Regions from separate parts of the Cupriavidus sp. LA-1 genome, predicted to be linked through region 2. Evidence: predicted binding sites of a transcription regulator. Region 2 holds the regulator's gene; each other region holds the start of a gene.
What was found. Region 2 encodes FNR, which switches genes on or off when oxygen is low (the NO sensors DNR and NnrR bind a similar motif). Its sites were predicted from a motif close to TTGATNNNNATCAA; they were not measured.
Positions count from the first base shown of each region.

Region 1: a site for FNR is predicted at 2,313-2,326, ahead of ubiU (ubiquinone anaerobic biosynthesis protein UbiU). Genes of this name have one in related genera too.
Region 3: a site for FNR is predicted at 1,846-1,859, ahead of ACZ5MJ_RS13380 (fatty acid desaturase). Genes of this name have one in related genera too.
Region 4: a site for FNR is predicted at 2,257-2,270, ahead of ACZ5MJ_RS25725 (OmpW/AlkL family protein). Genes of this name have one in related genera too.

Region 1 is NZ_AP031388.1:1,758,961-1,763,168, forward strand. It holds gene ACZ5MJ_RS27165 (type IV pili methyl-accepting chemotaxis transducer N-terminal domain-containing protein) at 1-719, opposite strand, end outside; gene ACZ5MJ_RS27170 (NAD(P)H-dependent flavin oxidoreductase) at 1,049-2,218, opposite strand; gene ubiU (ubiquinone anaerobic biosynthesis protein UbiU) at 2,489-3,535, shown strand; gene ACZ5MJ_RS27180 (U32 family peptidase) at 3,592-4,208, shown strand, end outside.
Region 2 is NZ_AP031387.1:1,313,627-1,317,834, forward strand. It holds gene ccoG (cytochrome c oxidase accessory protein CcoG) at 1-1,295, shown strand, start outside; gene ACZ5MJ_RS06265 (hypothetical protein) at 1,339-1,548, shown strand; gene ACZ5MJ_RS06270 (hypothetical protein) at 1,545-1,790, shown strand; gene fnr (fumarate/nitrate reduction transcriptional regulator Fnr) at 1,849-2,574, opposite strand; gene ACZ5MJ_RS06280 (sulfite exporter TauE/SafE family protein) at 2,653-3,411, shown strand; gene scpB (SMC-Scp complex subunit ScpB) at 4,002-4,208, shown strand, end outside.
Region 3 is NZ_AP031387.1:2,867,462-2,871,669, forward strand. It holds gene ACZ5MJ_RS13370 (adenosine deaminase) at 1-371, shown strand, start outside; gene guaD (guanine deaminase) at 448-1,770, shown strand; gene ACZ5MJ_RS13380 (fatty acid desaturase) at 1,958-3,133, shown strand; yybP-ykoY riboswitch at 3,184-3,393, shown strand; gene ACZ5MJ_RS13385 (TMEM165/GDT1 family protein) at 3,458-4,033, shown strand; gene ACZ5MJ_RS13390 (hypothetical protein) at 4,171-4,208, shown strand, end outside.
Region 4 is NZ_AP031388.1:1,429,323-1,433,530, forward strand. It holds gene leuA (2-isopropylmalate synthase) at 293-2,002, shown strand; gene ACZ5MJ_RS25725 (OmpW/AlkL family protein) at 2,334-2,978, shown strand; gene ACZ5MJ_RS25730 (AMP nucleosidase) at 3,057-4,208, opposite strand, start outside.

The DNA of each region.
Region 1 (4,208 bases), on a different replicon from region 2:
TCATCGCGGCTTTCCACCGGCAGGCGCAATGAGAACTCGCGCGCGGCCATGCGCCGCAGGCCATCCTGCAGCCGCAGCACCGGCAGTATGATCCACAGGTAGAGCAGGTAGATCACGGCCACCGTGCCCACGCAGGCCATCAGTGCCAGCGCGATCTGCGACAGGCGCAGCAGGTCGGTCTTGCGCGCGCTGTCGTGTTCGATCATGCCGACCAGGCGGTCGGCCTCGGCGACAAAGCCGGGCAGTGCGGCAATGTATTTGTCAGCGACGCTGGCCGGCATGCCGCCATCACCGGTACCAGTCACCGCCAGCGGCCGCAGCCGTTGTTGCCAGTCCTCGGTGACGCGGGCCATTTGCGCGTGGATGGCGGGCTCGTCCGGCAGCAACAGCGGCCGCGCCGGGTCGCCCTTCTTCAGCAGGGCCAGCGTGGCGTCCAGCGCCTGCACCTGCGCGGCAAGGTCATTGTCCTGGCGCGCCTGCGCCAGTGTCAGCTCGATCGCCACGCGGTTGGCGCGCATGCGCAGGCTGCCGGCGTCGTTGATCGCGGCACCGGCGCCTTCCAGCTTCCAGGACAGCCACAGGGTGCCGGAGATCATGCCCAGCACCACCAGCAGCACGGCCAGCGAGAGCGCGATGATGCGCGTGGAAAGGCGATGGCGCAGGGCAGGCAACGCGGATGCCGCCGTGGCGCCGGCGGCAGGAGGATCGGTTTCGGACATGGCGGTATCGGGGGCTACCTGTCGGGGGAGCCGGCGCGGGCATGGCCGCGGGCTGGTGTTGAAAGGGATTTTCCCAGCGCGATAGACGGGGCTTACTGCGCCAGATCAAGTAAACCCGGCTTCGGCGCGGCTTGTGTGCGGTTGGCGACGCATGCGCATGTTGGGGGATGCGTTTGCAGCAACCGATTTGTCACGTCGTGATATATCCACCGCCGCGCTCGGATTGCTGACCCCGTCTGCATGCCGCTGATTTGCACCCCTCTCCCGCAAGCGGGCGAGGGGTGCCCTGTCCGCGCGGCGCCGGCTACGGCGCGCATCACAGGCATGCGCTAGGCTGCTGCCGGGGCCTGGGTCAGCCCCGCAGGCTTTTCCCCCGTCAACAGGTAGTGCATCAGTTCCGCCACCGGCCGGATCGCCTCGCCGAAGGGCAGCGCGCCCCGGCCGCGGAAGAACAGGCCGCGCTCCACATCGCCGCGCACGGCTTGCGCCAGCTTCAGGTCGATGCAGAACTGGCCGATGCGGGCGATGCCGTCGCGCAGCCCGCAAGCCTGCAGGCAATCGAACCCTTCCAGGCATTCGCGCACGCGCGCGCGGCGCTGCAGGCGCGCTTCACTCGACAGGTAGCGCGACAGCCACGGTGTCAGCACCGCGCGCGCGGGCAGCCCCGCCACGCTGGTGAACTCGCGCAGGGTTTCCGGCCGCGCCGTGGCCAGTACTTGCTTGAAGGCCGGGTGGGCATCGCATTCCTCGGTCACGGCGAAGGCCGTGCCCAGCTGCACCGCGGCGGCGCCTTGGCCCAGCCAGTGGCGCACCTTGGCGTGGCTGTCGATGCCGCCGGCCAGGATCAGCGGGATGCTGTCCCAGGCCAGCCCCAGTTGCGCAAACAGCTCGCGGCACTCGGCCAGCACGCGCGAGAACGCGAAGCGCGGCTCGGACAGGTCCTGGATGGCGGCCGCGCCCAGGTGGCCGCCGGCGTGCGCCGGGTGTTCGACCACGATGGCATCGGGCAGCCGGCCCTTCTTCATCCAGCGGCGCAGCACCAGGCCGACGCCGCGCGCCTCGGACAGGATCGGGATCAGCGCCACCTTGGGGTGGCCGGCGGTCAGCTCGGGCAGGTCCAGCGGCAGCCCCGCGCCCATGACGATGGCATCGGCGCCGCTTTCGCACGATTGCCGCACCAGCGCCGCGTGCGAGCCCACGGCCTTCATCACGTTGACGGCGATCAGCCCGCGGCCCTCGGATACCGTGCGCGCGGCACGGATCTCGCGATCGAGCGCCTCGAGGTTGGCGGCTTCGATGGCGGGCTTGTCGCGGCTGCCGCGCGTGCGTTCCATCAGGTCGGGGTGGTGGTGGCGCAGGTCGATGCTGGCGATGGTGCCGACGCCGTTCTCGCGCGCGACGGCGCCGGCCAGCCGGTGGGCCGAGATGCCGATGCCCATGCCGCCCTGCACGATGGGCAGCAGGCGGCGGCCGGCCAGCTTGAGCCAGGGATGATTCATAAGTGGGTCTCCGGAAGGGGATGGGCGCCGGGCCGGCGTGCGGCCTGGCGCAACAATGACCGGGCAAGCGTGGCACAGCGGCCCGGGCCCGCGTTTGCCGCAGGTCAAGCGCGCAGGGGTGGCCCGCCATCGGCCTACGCCAACCGGCATAGGCCGGCGCGGGCGGTGTGTCTTTGGCGCGGATTTGCGCGCGGTCAAGCCCCTGCCGCGTGCGCTTGGCTAGCATCGGCCGCTGTCCTCATCCCTGCGCCGCCGCCGGCGCCACTGCCGATGACGCTAGCCTCTCCAGCCCCATCCGCCGCGGCGAGCCTGCCACGGCGGCCCCAGCTTGTCGCGCCCGCCGGTTCGCTGGCGGCCCTGCGCACGGCACTGCAGCACGGCGCCGACGCGGTCTACCTGGGCCTGCGCGATGCCACCAACGCGCGCAACTTCGGCGGCCTGAACTTTACCGAGGCCGACATCCGTACCGGCGTGGCCGAAGCCCATGCGCGCGGCGTCGAGGTGCTGTTTGCCATCAACACCTTTGCGCAGATGGGCGCGGTGGCACAGTGGCAGCGCGCGGTCGATGCCGCGGCGGACCTTGGCGCCGACGCGGTCATCATGGCCGACGCCGGCCTGATGGGCTACGCGTGCGAGCGCCATCCGGGCTTGCGCCTGCACCTGTCGGTGCAGGGCTCGGCCACGCATGCCGACGCCATCGAGCTGATGCGAGAGCGCTTCAATATCCGCCGCGTGGTGCTGCCGCGCGTGCTGTCGCTGGCGCAGATCGGCAAGCTGGCGCGCCAGACCAGCGTGGAGCTGGAGGTGTTCGGCTTCGGCAGCCTGTGCGTGATGGCCGAGGGGCGCTGCCTGCTGTCGTCCTACGCCACCGGCGACTCGCCCAACAACAGGGGCGTCTGCTCGCCTGCGCACGCGGTGCGCTGGACCGAGCAGGACGGCACCATGCAGGCGCGCCTGTCGGGCATCCTGATCGACAGCTATGCACCAGGCGAGCCGGCCGGCTATCCGACGCTGTGCAAGGGGCGCTTCGAGGTGGAGGGCGAACGCGGGTACGTGCTGGAAGAGCCGACCAGCCTCAATGCTCTGCCGCTGCTGCCGGCGCTGATCGACATGGGCATCGCCGCCATCAAGATCGAGGGCCGCCAGCGCAGCCCGCGCTATGTGGGTGATGTGGTGGGCGTGCTGCGCGCGGCCATCGACGCGGCCTGCGCCGATCCGGCGCGCTTCGTGCCGCGCCAGGAATGGCAGAGCACGCTCGGGCGTCACGCCGAAGGCGACCAGGTCACGCAAGGCGCCTATGACCGGCCGTGGCGGTGACCCCCATGGCATCCACCTGCCTTGAACCGGCCGTGCCGGCCACGATGGAGCTTCCCATGCCAGAGATTGCCGCGGCTGCAATGCCGCAAACCACGGCGCTGCCCGATTTCGGCATCGCCCTGGGTCCGCTGCTGTACTACTGGCCGCGCGCGACCGTGATGCAGTTCTATGCATCGGTGGCCGACACGCCGGTAGACCGCGTCTACCTTGGCGAGACCGTCTGCACGCGCCGCCACGAAGTCCGCCACGCGCAGTGGCTGGAGATCGCACAGATGCTGCGCGATGCCGGCAAGGAGGTGGTGCTGTCGACGCCGGTGCTGGTGGAGTCCGACACGGATATCGCCTGGATGCGGCGCGCCTGTGCCCAGAACGACTACCTGGTCGAGGCCAACGACCTGGGTGCGGTGCGCGGCATGACAGGGCGGCCCTTTATTGGCGGCCCGCATCTCAATGTCTATCACGCCGATACGCTGGCGTGGCTGGCCGGGCTCGGCGCGGTCGGCTGCGTGGCGCCGGTGGAAATGGATGGCAGCACGCTGGCAGCACTGGCGGCGGCGCGGCCCACCGGCATGCGCCTGGAAGCCTTTGTCTGGGGACGCCTGCCGCTGGCGTTCTCGGCGCGCTGCTTTACCGCGCGCCACCATCGGCTGCGCAAGGACAGTTGCGAGTTCCG
Region 2 (4,208 bases):
TCTACTACGGCACGCCCTGGCTCCAATGGAATGGCCGCCAGGCCGTGCTGTTCGACCTTGGCGAGCGCAAGTTCTATATCTTCGGGCTGGTGCTGTGGCCGCAGGACGTCATCTACCTGGCGGTGCTGCTGGTCATCTCCGCGCTGGCGCTGTTCCTGTTCACGGCGATCGCGGGGCGGTTGTTCTGCGGCTACGCGTGTCCGCAGACGGTCTACACCGAGATCTTCATGTGGATCGAGCGGCGGGTCGAAGGTGACCGCATCGCGCGCATCCGTCTCGACGGCGATCCATGGAGCCTGCGCAAGTTCCGTATCAAAGCGACCAAGCACTTGCTGTGGGTGCTGATCGCGCTCTGGACCGGCTTTACCTTTATCGGCTACTTCGCCCCGATCCGTGAACTGGGCGGCGAGGTGCTGGCCCTGTCGCTGGGGCCCTGGCAGGCGTTCTGGATGCTGTTCTATGCGTTCGCCACCTGGGGCAACGCGGGCTTCATGCGCGAGCAGGTGTGCAAGTACATGTGCCCGTATGCGCGTTTCCAGAGCGTGATGGTGGACCGCGATACCTATGTCGTGACCTACGACGTCGGCCGCGGCGAGCCGCGCGGCAGCCGCTCGCGCAAGACCGACCACCACAAGGCGGGCCTGGGCGATTGCGTCAACTGCAGCATCTGCGTGCAGGTGTGCCCGACGGGCATCGATATCCGCGATGGCCTGCAGTACGAATGCATCGGCTGCGGCGCGTGTATCGACGCCTGCAACCAGGTGATGGACAAGTTGGACTACCCGCGCGGCCTGATCCGGTACACGTCCGAGAACGCGATGCGCAAAGGCTTGTCTGCCGTGGCGTCGCGCAAGCGGCTGCTGCGTCCGCGCGTGATCATCTATTCAGTGATCTGGGTCGCGCTGCTGGCCGGATTCCTGGCGTCCATCGCGCTGCGCACGCCGTTGAAGGTCGACATCATCCGCGACCGCGGCGCGCTCGGCCGGGAAGTGGAAGGACGCTGGATTGAGAACGTCTATCGCCTGCAGCTGATCAACACGACCGAAGCGCCGGTGCGGATCCGGGTAAGCGCCGACAGCGATGAACTGAAGAACCTGACGGTGGAGTACGACAAGCAGGCCGAATTGCTGGCGCCGACCTCCAACCGGTTGCTGCCGATCCGGATCCGCGTGCCGGTCGAGGCCGCGGCGCAGGGCACGCACAAGATCAGCGTGACAGTAACGAGCGAAGGCACGGAGCGGGGGCATGCCGAAATCCGGCAATCCACCAGTTTTATCGTGCCGCGCGATTTGTGAAGCCAGGGGACTCGGACGTAGTCGCCAAGACGAAGGGGGCAAGATGAATCAGCAAGGCAATCCGTGGTGGAAGGAGCCGTGGCCGTGGCTGCTGATGAGCGGTCCGCTGGCGGCCATGGTGGCGTGCGGCGTGACGATCTGGCTGGCGTCAACGCATCCCGACATGCCTGTGCAGGGCGCGACGCGCCATGGCCTGGTGGTGGAGAAGCCCGGGGCCACGCCGCCCAGGCCTGCCACAGCGAGGCAGCCATGAGGTTGCGCTGGCTGATGTGGGTACTTTGGCCGGGGTTCCTGATGGCCGGCTTTGCGACCGCGACGGTCTTTTCGGTTGTCGATCCCGGTGACCTGAAGTTCTTCGGCCACCCGATCGAATCGTCGCGCGAGTCGGTCTACACCGTCGGCTTTCTGCTGGCCTGGGTGTTCTGCGCGCTGTCGAGCGGGTTGACGCTCTACACCATGCCGACGCGGCTGGCCGATACTGACGAACTGGAATGAGGCTGGCGCGGCCATCGTCGCTGCCGGCGCCACATGCGGCGCCGACAGAGGCGATGGCTCAGCAAGTGCGGCTGTAGAGTTGCTTGATGCCGTCGATGTCGACCAGCTTGACATGGCGCTGGCGGATCTGGATCAGGCCCGCTTCGGCAAAGCGGGAGAACAGGCGGCTGACGGTTTCCAGCTTCAACCCAAGGTAGCTGCCGATTTCTTCGCGGCTCATGCGCATCACGAACTCGGACGCCGAATACCCGCGCGCCGACAGCCGCTCCGACAGGTTGATCAGGAAGGCGGCAAGGCGTTCCTCGGCGCGCATCGAACCCAGCGTGACCAGCATGAGCTGGTCTTGCGTGATCTCCTTGCCCATCAGGCGCAGGAACTGCTGCTGCAGCGACGGCAGGTCGGCCGACAGCGATTGCAGCTCGTTCATGCGGACCACGCATACCTCGGTATCTTCCAGCGCGGCGGCATCGGAGGCATGCTGCATCTCGCCGAGTCCGTCGAGCCCGACGATTTCACCGGGCAGATGGAAGCCGGTAATCTGCGAGCGGCCGTCTTCGGTGGTGACGTGGGTCTTGAGCGTGCCGAAGCGGATGGCATAGACGGCGGTGAGTGGATCGCCCATGCGGTACAGGGTTTCACCCTTGTGCACGCGAATGCGCTCTTGCACCAGCGTGTCCATCTTGGCGAGGTCTTGCTGCGACATGCCAACCGGAAGGCACAGCTGCCCCATCGCACAAGTGGAGCAACGGGGCGACATCTCGGTAATGGGAATGGAGGTGAGCAATTGGAACCTGCTAGAAATGGCAGCGAGGGCGCGATTGGTACATTTTAACGTGCGATGTGATCCTGCAGGGAGACAGAATTGACATTTGGAGTGCTGATCAGCGTTTTCCTGCTGGCTTTGCTGGGCGGTGTCCACTGTGCCGCAATGTGTGGTGGCGTGGCCCTGGCGGTGGAACAGCGGCGCGGGATGCCCGCGACGGTCAGCCTGGTGCGCAGCCGCGCCGCCTGGCTTGGTGAGTTGCTGGTGATGCACATGGGCAGGATTTCGACCTATATGCTGCTGGGCGCGGCGCTGGGTGCCGCCGGCGCCTCGGCATGGAAGCAGGATTACTTGCCGGTGCAGCGCTGGCTGTTCGGCGCGGGCAGCGTGATGCTGTTGTGGTCGGGCTGGCGCCTGCTGCACGGCAGTACCTTTAGCGTGAACCGGCTGGAACGGCTGGCAGCGCGTGGCAGTGCCGCCGCGGCGCGGCGGCTGGGCCGCCTGGCGGGCGGCATGCCGGCATTCGTGCGGGCGCGCGGCGGTCTGGCGCGGCGCTATGGGGTAGGGCTGGCCTGGGGCCTGGTACCCTGCGGCATGGTCTATGGCGCGCTGACGCTGGCGCTGCTGGCAGGCAACGCGGGCTCTGGGGCGCTGGTCATGGGGGTTTTCGGGCTCGGCACGCTGCCGAATCTGCTGGTTCTGTCGGGGCTGTCGGGCTATTTGCGGCTGCTGTCGAGGCGTCCCGGCGTGCGGCTGGGGGCCGGCCTCGCGGTGATGGCGTTTGGCGGCCTTGGTATTGCGCGAGCGGTGCTGCTGCCACATTCGCTGGCCGGGCAGGGGTTCTGTCTGGTGTTTTGATGCCGTCTGGGACTTTTCTGAGGCGTTGGCGCCGCTTGGACAACGGATGATGGTTGCAGGCAGAGGCGGGAATGCCATACAATCGCCAACATTGCGGTATCGCGCGGAGTCAGACAGGCCGCGGTAAGCAGCGGCGAGCAGCGCCAGGCGGCCTTCCTACCAGAAGGCGCGCTCAGGACAAGGGAAGCGGAAGGTTTTCGATGCCCGTCCCGCCCCCGCGGTCCATCCGGTTCAAAAGATCTGGTTCAAAAGTCCGGCTGGCACCGTGGTGTTGTAGATGCCGGCCTAGCTCCCGATACCCGTTTTTTCTTGCGTCCGAGGCGTTCAGTTCGCTGACAGCGACGTCCGTAGTGTGCGGATGCGCGACGCAAGAGGTCCGCTGGCCGGTTCATGGCGGCGTGCGGACGATCTCCTGCCGGAACGACCCGGCAACTCGATGCAAAGAAAGGGAAGTGCACGGCTTGGATACAGCAGGTATCCGGCTCGCTGCGCAATGAGATGGCGGTGGCTTTCGCACCGCTGTATCCAAAATCTCCGGTGCCCCGGATCCGTCCGGGAGCAGGTGCAAAGACAGGCTGCACACCATCAACATGAATACCCAAGAGGCGAAGGTCGTCCTCGAGACGGCGCTGATCTGCGCGCAGGAACCGTTGCGCGTCAATGATCTGCGGCGACTGTTTGACGACGACGTCGGTGCAGACACCATCCGCGTGCTGCTCGAGGAACTGCGCCAGGACTGGCGGCCGCGCGGCGTGGAACTGGTGGCGCTGGCAAGCGGCTGGCGCTTCCAGAGCCGG
Region 3 (4,208 bases), 1.6 Mb from region 2:
TCGACGATCCGGCACTGGTGGAACGCCTGGCGCGCGAGCGCGTGGCGCTGACCGTGTGCCCGCTGTCCAACGTCAAGCTCAAGGTCTACCCCGACCTGCGCGACCACCCGCTCAAGCGCATGCTCGATGCCGGCGTGATGATCACGCTGCATTCGGACGACCCGGCCTATTTCGGCGGCTATATGAACGCCAACTGGGAAGCCACCTTTGACGCGTTGCCGCTGGACGCGGCCGACGCCCGCAAGCTTGCCCGCAACAGCTTTGAAGCGGCCTTCCTGCCCCCCGTGCAGAAGGCCGAATTCCTGGCGGAAGTCGACCACTTCTGGTCGGCCCCGCCCAAGTCCCCGCCCGCAACGGCCCCCGCGGCCTGAGCACGGCGCACGCCAATAACCCGGCCCGTTGCCTGAACCCTTCGGTTCCGCGCGGGCCGGCCACAAGAGACAAACCATGACGACCAACCCCAAGACTGATTCCCTCACCCGTGCCATTCGCGGCCGCGTGCTGCATTTCCTGCGCGATCCGCAATTCCATGAGGACGCGTATCAGTATTGGGACGACGGGGTGCTGATCGTCACCAACGGGCGCATCGCCGCGGCCGGCGACTACACGGAGCTGGCCGCGCGCATCCCGGCCGACGCCGAAATCGTCGACCACCGCGGCAAGCTGATCGTGCCCGGCTTTATCGACACCCACGTGCACTACCCGCAGACCGACATGATCGCGTCGCCGTCGCCGGGCCTGCTGCACTGGCTCGACACCTACACCTTCCCCGAAGAACGCCGCTTTGCCGACCCCGACTACGCGCGCGGCGTGGCCGGCTTCTTCACCGAGGAACTGCTGCGCAACGGCACCACCAGCGCGGTGGTCTGGAGCACGGTGCACAAGGCCTCGGCCGAAGCCCTCTTCGCCGAGAGCGAGGCGCGCAACCTGCGCATGATCACCGGCAAGGTGATGATGGACCGCAACTGCCCCGAGTTCCTGCGCGATACGGCCGAGAGCGGTGCCCAGGACTCCGCCGACCTGCTGTCGCGCTGGCATAACAAGGGGCGCCTGGCCTACGCGATCACGCCGCGCTTCGCACCGACCTCGACCGAGGCGCAGCTGGCCGCCTGCGGCGAGCTGGCGCGCGCCTACCCGGACGCCTTCATCCAGACCCACGTGGCCGAGAACCGCGACGAGGTCAAGTGGGTGGCCGAGCTGTTCCCGGACACGCGCAGCTACCTGGACGTGTACGACCGCTACGGCCTGCTGCGCCCGGGCGCGATGTACGGCCACGCCATCTACCTGGACCAGGACGACCGCCGGCGCCTGGCCGACAGCGGCGCGGCGGTGGCGCATTGCCCCACCTCCAACCTGTTCCTGGGCAGCGGCTTCTATGACTTCCACCAGTCCGACGCCAACCGCCTGAACGTGACGCTGGCCACCGATGTCGGCGGCGGCACCTCGTTCTCGATGTTCCGCACCATGAACGCCGCGCACAAGGTGGCGCGCATGGGCGGCTACTACCTGACCGCGCTGCGCATGTTCTACCTGGCCACTCGCGCCGCGGCCGAGGCGCTGGGCTGGACCGAACGCATCGGCAGCTTTGGCGTTGGCTGCGAGGCCGACTTCATCGTGCTGGACCCCCAGGCCACGCCGCTGATCGCCCGCCGCAGCAACCGCTCGGAAACGCTGGAAGAAGAACTGTTCGCCTTTGCCATGCTGGGCGACGACCGCGTGATCGACAGCGTCTATGTGATGGGCAAGGCTGCCCACGTGCCGACCGCCTGATTCGTCACACCGCGCCTGCAGCCGCCCGCCGCCCCGCGGCGGGCGTGCTTTTACCGCTACCCCCATCCCTCCGGCTTGACGACCGTCAAGACTGTCTCCGGCAAAGCCTTCTAACCTTGCGGTTCCGCCGCGGCCATTCTGTCTTGCCGCGCACCGATACCCATCGACCGCAATCAGAAGGTTCTGCATGACCGCTTATCAATCCGCTGATCCCGCCCCCGGGCACGCCCACACGCATGTCCCCGGGCACGCGCAGGCGCGCGCCCAGGCCCCGCATGAGGCGCCCCTTCCGGAACCGATCGCGCCGGACGCGCCAATGCCATCGCGCAAGATCATCCGCAGCTGGCTGATCCCGCTGGGCCAGCGCAGCACGCCGCGCGCGCTGATGCTGTTCGCTTTCGATTACCTGGTGTTCGGCGCCGTGCTGGCCGGCGTGGTGCTGGCGCCGCACTGGGCCGCCAAGCTGGCACTGGGCGTGCTGACCGGGTTGATCATCGCGCGCCTGTTTATCATTGGCCACGACGCCTGCCACCAGAGCCTGACGCCGCGCCGCGGCCTGAACAAGTGGCTGGGCCGGCTGACCTTCCTGCCGTCGCTGACGCCGTACAGCCTGTGGGAAGTCGGCCACAACGTGGTGCACCACGGCTACACCAACCTGAAGGGCTTCGACTTTGTCTGGGCGCCCTACTCGCTGGAAGAATTCAACGCGCTCCCGCGCTGGCGCCGCGTGATGGAGCGCATCTACCGCACCGGCTTCGGCCCGGGTCTGTACTACCTGGTCGAGATCTGGTGGTGCAAGCTGTTCTTCCCCAGCAAGCGCCAGATGGCCACGCGCCGCACGATCTTCACCGGCGACTGCCTGCTGGTAGCAGCCTTCGGGCTGGCCTGGATCGGCGCGCTGGCGGGCCTGGCGCTGGCCACGGAGCAGTCGGTCTGGATGCTGATCGGCACGGGCTTTGTGCTGCCATTCCTGGTGTGGAATATCACCGTGGGCTTCGTGCTGTATGTGCACCACACCCACACCAGCGTCGCCTGGTATGACACCAAGGCGATGTGGGCCAAGGCGCAGCCCTTTGTCTCGACCACCGTGCACCTGCGCTTCCGCCACGGCATCGGCGCGGCGCTGCACCACATCATGGAACACACCGCGCACCACGTCGACATGAGCGTGCCGCTGTACCGCCTCAAGCGCGCCCAGGCGCTGCTGGAACACGCGCTGCCGGGCCGCATCATCATCGAGAGCTTCTCCTGGCGCTGGTACTTCGACACCGCGCGCCGCTGCAAGCTCTATGACTTCAAGGCGCTGTGCTGGACCGATTTCCGCGGCCGCCAGACCAGCGACAACGCGCCGGTACCGGCCTGAGGGCTGCCTGCCCGGCGGCGGCGGCGGTGGGTGGACGCCCGCCGCCGCCGCCGTTATAATTGCCGCTTCCATTGGGGAGTAGCCGCCCTGCTCCCACCGCGCCGCGCAATGCGGACAACGGGGGACAGGGGCGTACGTCAACAGACTTGACCGCTTGCGGTTATGGCGTGCGCAGCTCCGGACCCGCCTGGGCCGTTCTGATACGGACCCGGCAGCGTCCAGCCTGGCGAGACCGATGACCATACCTTTCTGGCCGGGCCGGGAAAGGTGTGCGTCATTGGCATCTCGCGATGCATTGCGGCCCGGTTACCCCACAAGACAAACATGGAAGCCTTCCTCGTCTCCACAGGTATCGTCGCCCTCGCTGAAATGGGCGACAAGACGCAATTGCTGTCGCTGGTGCTGGCCGCGCGCTACCGCAAGCCCGTACCCATCATCCTCGGCATCCTGATCGCCACCCTGTTCAACCACGGCTTTGCCGGCGCGCTCGGCGGCTGGATCACGCACGTGCTGGGCGAAAGCCTGCTGCGCTGGATCCTGGGCCTGGGCTTTATCGCCATGGCTGGCTGGATGCTGATCCCCGACAAGTTCGACGACGACGAGCAGGCCAAGCCGGTCAAGGGCGCGCTCGGCATCCTCGGCACCACCATCGTCGCCTTCTTCTTTGCCGAGATGGGGGACAAGACCCAGATCGCCACGGTGGCGCTGGCTGCGCGTTTCAGCGATGCGGTGATCGCCGTGGTGGCCGGCACCACCTTCGGCATGATGGTTGCCAATGCGCCGGCGGTTCTGCTTGGCGACAAGTTTGCCAACAAGATGCCGATCGGGCTGGTGCACAAGATTGCCGCGGCAATCTTCCTGGTGCTTGGCGTGCTGGCGCTGCTTAACTTCGGCAAATGAAAGACAACTGAAAGCTGACCGGCGGGATGGTGTAACACGCCCTTACAACACCCTGTCCCGCCAGGCATGCACTCGCCCGTTATGGAAGCCATCCGCATCGACGGACGCCCTGTATTCCATAACGAGGAGAAACTGCAATGCCAAGCACAACCCGCCCCATACAGCGGTCCCTGCC
Region 4 (4,208 bases), on a different replicon from region 2:
GGCCCCGCGCCGCATGCGCGCACACCCTGAGCGGCTCCGGCCCACCCTCTCCAGCCACGATGAACCGTTACTCCAGCACTTCCTGCCAGGCTGCCGATGCGTCCCGCATCGCTGCCCGCGCACGCGTGCTGGCTGCGCTGACATCGGGCCGCGCCCTGCGCGCTTCCTCGCTACTGCTAAGCCTACCGATCGGTTGCCGGGCCTAGGGCCCCCGTGGCAGTTCGGCAGCCTTTCGCCACCCTTTTTCCGTTTGTCTTTTTTCACTTTCCCCTAGCGAGGAAGGAGACCCCGTATGCTCGGCAATCCCGCCACCAAGTACCAGCCCGCCGCCACCGTCGACATCCCTGACCGGACCTGGCCCGGCCGCACCATCACGCGCGCACCGCGCTGGATGAGCACCGACCTGCGCGACGGCAACCAGGCCCTGATCGAGCCGATGAACCCGGCGCGCAAGCTGCGCTTCTTCGAGCAACTGGTAAAGATCGGCCTGAAGGAAATCGAAGTCGCGTTCCCCGCGGCCTCGCAGACCGATTTCGACTTCGTGCGCATGCTGATCGAAGCGCAGCGCATCCCCGACGACGTCACCATCGTGGTGCTGACGCAGTCGCGCGAAGACCTGATCCGCCGCACGGTCGACTCCGTACGCGGCGCGGCGCGCGCCACGGTGCATCTGTACAACCCGATCGCGCCGGCCTGGCGGCGCATCGTCTTCAACGCGTCGCGTGAAGAGATCAAGGAGGTCGCGGTATCGGGCACGCGCCTGATCAAGGCGCTGACCGATGCCATGCCGGAAACCGCGTGGACCTATGAGTATTCGCCGGAGACCTTCAGCCTGGCCGAACTCGACTTCTCGCTGGAAGTGAGCGACGCGGTCTCTGCCGCCTGGCAAGCCGGCCCCGGCCGCCCGATGATCCTGAACCTGCCGACCACGGTCGAATGCAGCACGCCCAATGTGTTCGCCGACCAGATCGAATGGATGCACCGCCGCCTCGCCCGGCGCGAACACATCGCGCTGTCGGTGCACCCGCACAACGACCGCGGCACCGCGGTGGCCGCCGCGGAACTGGCCGTGATGGCGGGCGCCGACCGCGTGGAAGGATGCCTGTTCGGCAACGGCGAGCGCACCGGCAATGTCGACCTGGTGACGCTGGCGCTCAACCTCTATACGCAGGGCGTGGCGCCCAACCTGGACTTCTCCGATATCGATGCGGTGCGCCAGTGCGTGGAGCACTGCAACCAGCTGCCGGTGCATCCGCGCCATCCGTATGTCGGCGACCTGGTGTTCACCGCATTCTCGGGCTCGCACCAGGATGCGATCCGCAAGGGCTTTGCGCAGCAGCAGCCGGACGGTATCTGGGAGGTGCCCTACCTGCCGATCGACCCGGCCGACCTCGGCCGCAGCTATGACGCGGTGATCCGCGTCAACAGCCAGTCCGGCAAGGGCGGCATGGCCTACCTGCTGGAACAGGTGCATGGCATCTACATGCCGCGCCGCCTGCAGATCGAGTTCAGCCGCGCAGTGCAGGCCATGACCGACGACACCGGGATGGAGGCGAGCGCCGATGATCTTTATGGTCTGTTCCAGCGCGAGTACCTGGCGCAGCAGACGCCGCTGCGCTATGTATCGCACCAGCTGGTATCGGACAGCGATGGCGCCACGGAGATCGCGGTGCAGATGGTGCGCGACGGCAAGCCGTGCAGCGTGCGCGGCACCGGCAACGGGCCCATCGACGCCTTCGTCAATGCGCTGGACTTTCCGGTACGCGTGATGGATTACCACGAGCATGCGATGACCGCAGGCGCGGACGCGCGCGCAGCGTGCTACGTGGAAGTGCGCGTGGGCGATTCACCGACAGGCTTTGGCGTGGGCATCGACGCCAGCCTGGTCACGGCCTCGCTGCGCGCGGTAGTCTCGGGGGTGAACCGGCACCTGCAGGCGGGCTTCGGCGTGGCGCCGCGGTCTGCGGTGACCGCAGTGGCTGGCGAGCCCGCCGGGGCCTGACACCGCAAGAAAGCCGGTGTGCCCCGCCCCCACGGGGCACACCCGGAAAGACGCCCAAGCGGGCGCCCACGACATGCTCGGCGCCGATCCGCACACGCTGCCGGCGCGCGTGGATCTTTCGCACAGCGTAAGCGGCGCTACCGCTCGGCGCCACGAATCATTCCGCATGTGCTTAGAAGCGCCGGTGCAAGCCGCGCTGTGCGAAGGCTGCGCTGTGGCGTCATCGCGACGCCGCGCGCCCCAATGCCTTCTGCTTGTTCTGGGTCAAGGCCCCCGCCGGCCTGCTCGGCCAAACTGGGCCCGGATTCGATACCAGACCAAGCAGAACCACATGAAAACTCTCTCTCTTCGCACCCGGGTCACCTGTTCCGCCATCGCCGCCTGCGCCATGCTGGGCGCCTTCGCCACCCCCGCTGCCGCCGCTGACGAGGCGCAGGGCAACTGGATGGTGCGCCTGCGCGGCACCTACCTCGACATGGCCAACAGCTCCGACCCCGTCGGCGGCATCGGCCCGTCGGACCGCATCACGGTCAACAACAAGTGGATCCCTGAATTCGACGTCACCTACTTCTTCACGCCAAACATTGCCGCGGAACTCGTGCTGACGGTCCCGCAAAAGCAGGACGTCTACCTCGACGGCAACAGGATCGGCACCTTCAAGCATCTGCCGCCGACACTGCTGGTGCAGTACCACTTCATTCCCAACGGCACCTTCCGCCCGTATATCGGCGCCGGCCTGAACTTCACCCGCATCTGGGGTGCAGACATCGCCAACAACTCGCTGCAGCTCGACAGCTGGAGCGTAGCCCCGGCGCTGCAGATCGGCATGGACTACAAGCTGACCAAGAACTGGTTCCTGAACGCCGATATCAAGAAGATCTGGCTGTCCAGCGATGTGAGGGCGGGGGGTATGAACGTATCGAAGGTGAACCTGGATCCGTGGCTGTTCAGCATGGGGGTGGGGTATCGGTTCTGATCCTGCCATCCCATGCAAAAGGCCGGCGCCAATCAGGCGCCGGCCTTTTGCTTTTTCCGGAAGAGAGAGAGTGCGGACCTACCGGAAAGCCGGCTCATCAAAACTGCGTAGCTTGCGCGAATGCAGCTGCTCCACGCCGTTCTCACGCAGGATACGGATCGCCTCCAGCCCGATGGTCATGTGCTGGCTGACCCGCTGGCGGTAGAACGCATTGGCCATGCCCCGCAGCTTGAGCTCGCCATGCAGCGGCTTGTCCGACACGCACAGCAACGTGCCGTACGGCACGCGCAGCCGGAAGCCATTGGCCGCCACCGCCGCGCTTTCCATGTCGATGGCAATCGCGCGCGACTGGTTGAAGCGCGCATACAGCGACTTGGACTTCAGCTCCCAGTTGCGGTCGTCGGTCGACACCACCGTGCCGGTGCGCATGCGGGTCTTCATCTCATTGCCGGACAGCCCGGTCACGCGCGCGACGGCTTCCTGCAATGCCACCTGGATCTCGGCGATGGGCGGCACCGGCACCCACGGCGGCAGGTCGTGGTCGAGCACGTGGTCGTCGCGCACATAGGCGTGCGCCAGCACATAGTCGCCGAGCTGCTGCGAGCGGCGCAGGCCGCCGCAGTGGCCCACCATCAGCCAGCAGTGCGGGCGCAGCACCGCGAGGTGGTCGGTCATGGTCTTGGCGTTGGACGGGCCCACGCCGATATTGACCAGCGTCACGCCCAGCTTGTCCTCGCGCACCAGGTGGTAGGCGGGCATCTGCGGCAGTGCGCGCGGGCGCGTGGCGTCGTCGGGCTCGGCCCCGCCGATTTCCTGCACCACGTCGCCAGGCTCGACAAAGCGGGTGTAGCCGCCGCCGTCGCCATTGCCCATCAGCCCGCGCCCCAGCGTGACGAACTCGTCGACGTAGCGCTGGTAGTTGGTGAACAGCACGAAGCGCTGGAAGTGCTGCGGCGCGGTGCCGGTGTAGTGGTACAGCCGCTGCAGCGCCAGGTCCACGCGCTCGGCCGGGAACAGCGACAGCGGCCAGGCCTCGCCCGGCACCGGCTCATAGGTGCCGTTGGCGATGCCATCGTCGATGCGGCTCAGCTCCGGCAGCACGAACGATGCCTCCAGCTCGCGCGCCTGGGTGTAGCTGATGTCGGTGGTGGAGGCCTCGATCACGAACGGCAGCGGGATCGGGCGCCGGCTCAGTCCCACCACCACCGGCACGCGGTGATAGCGCATCAG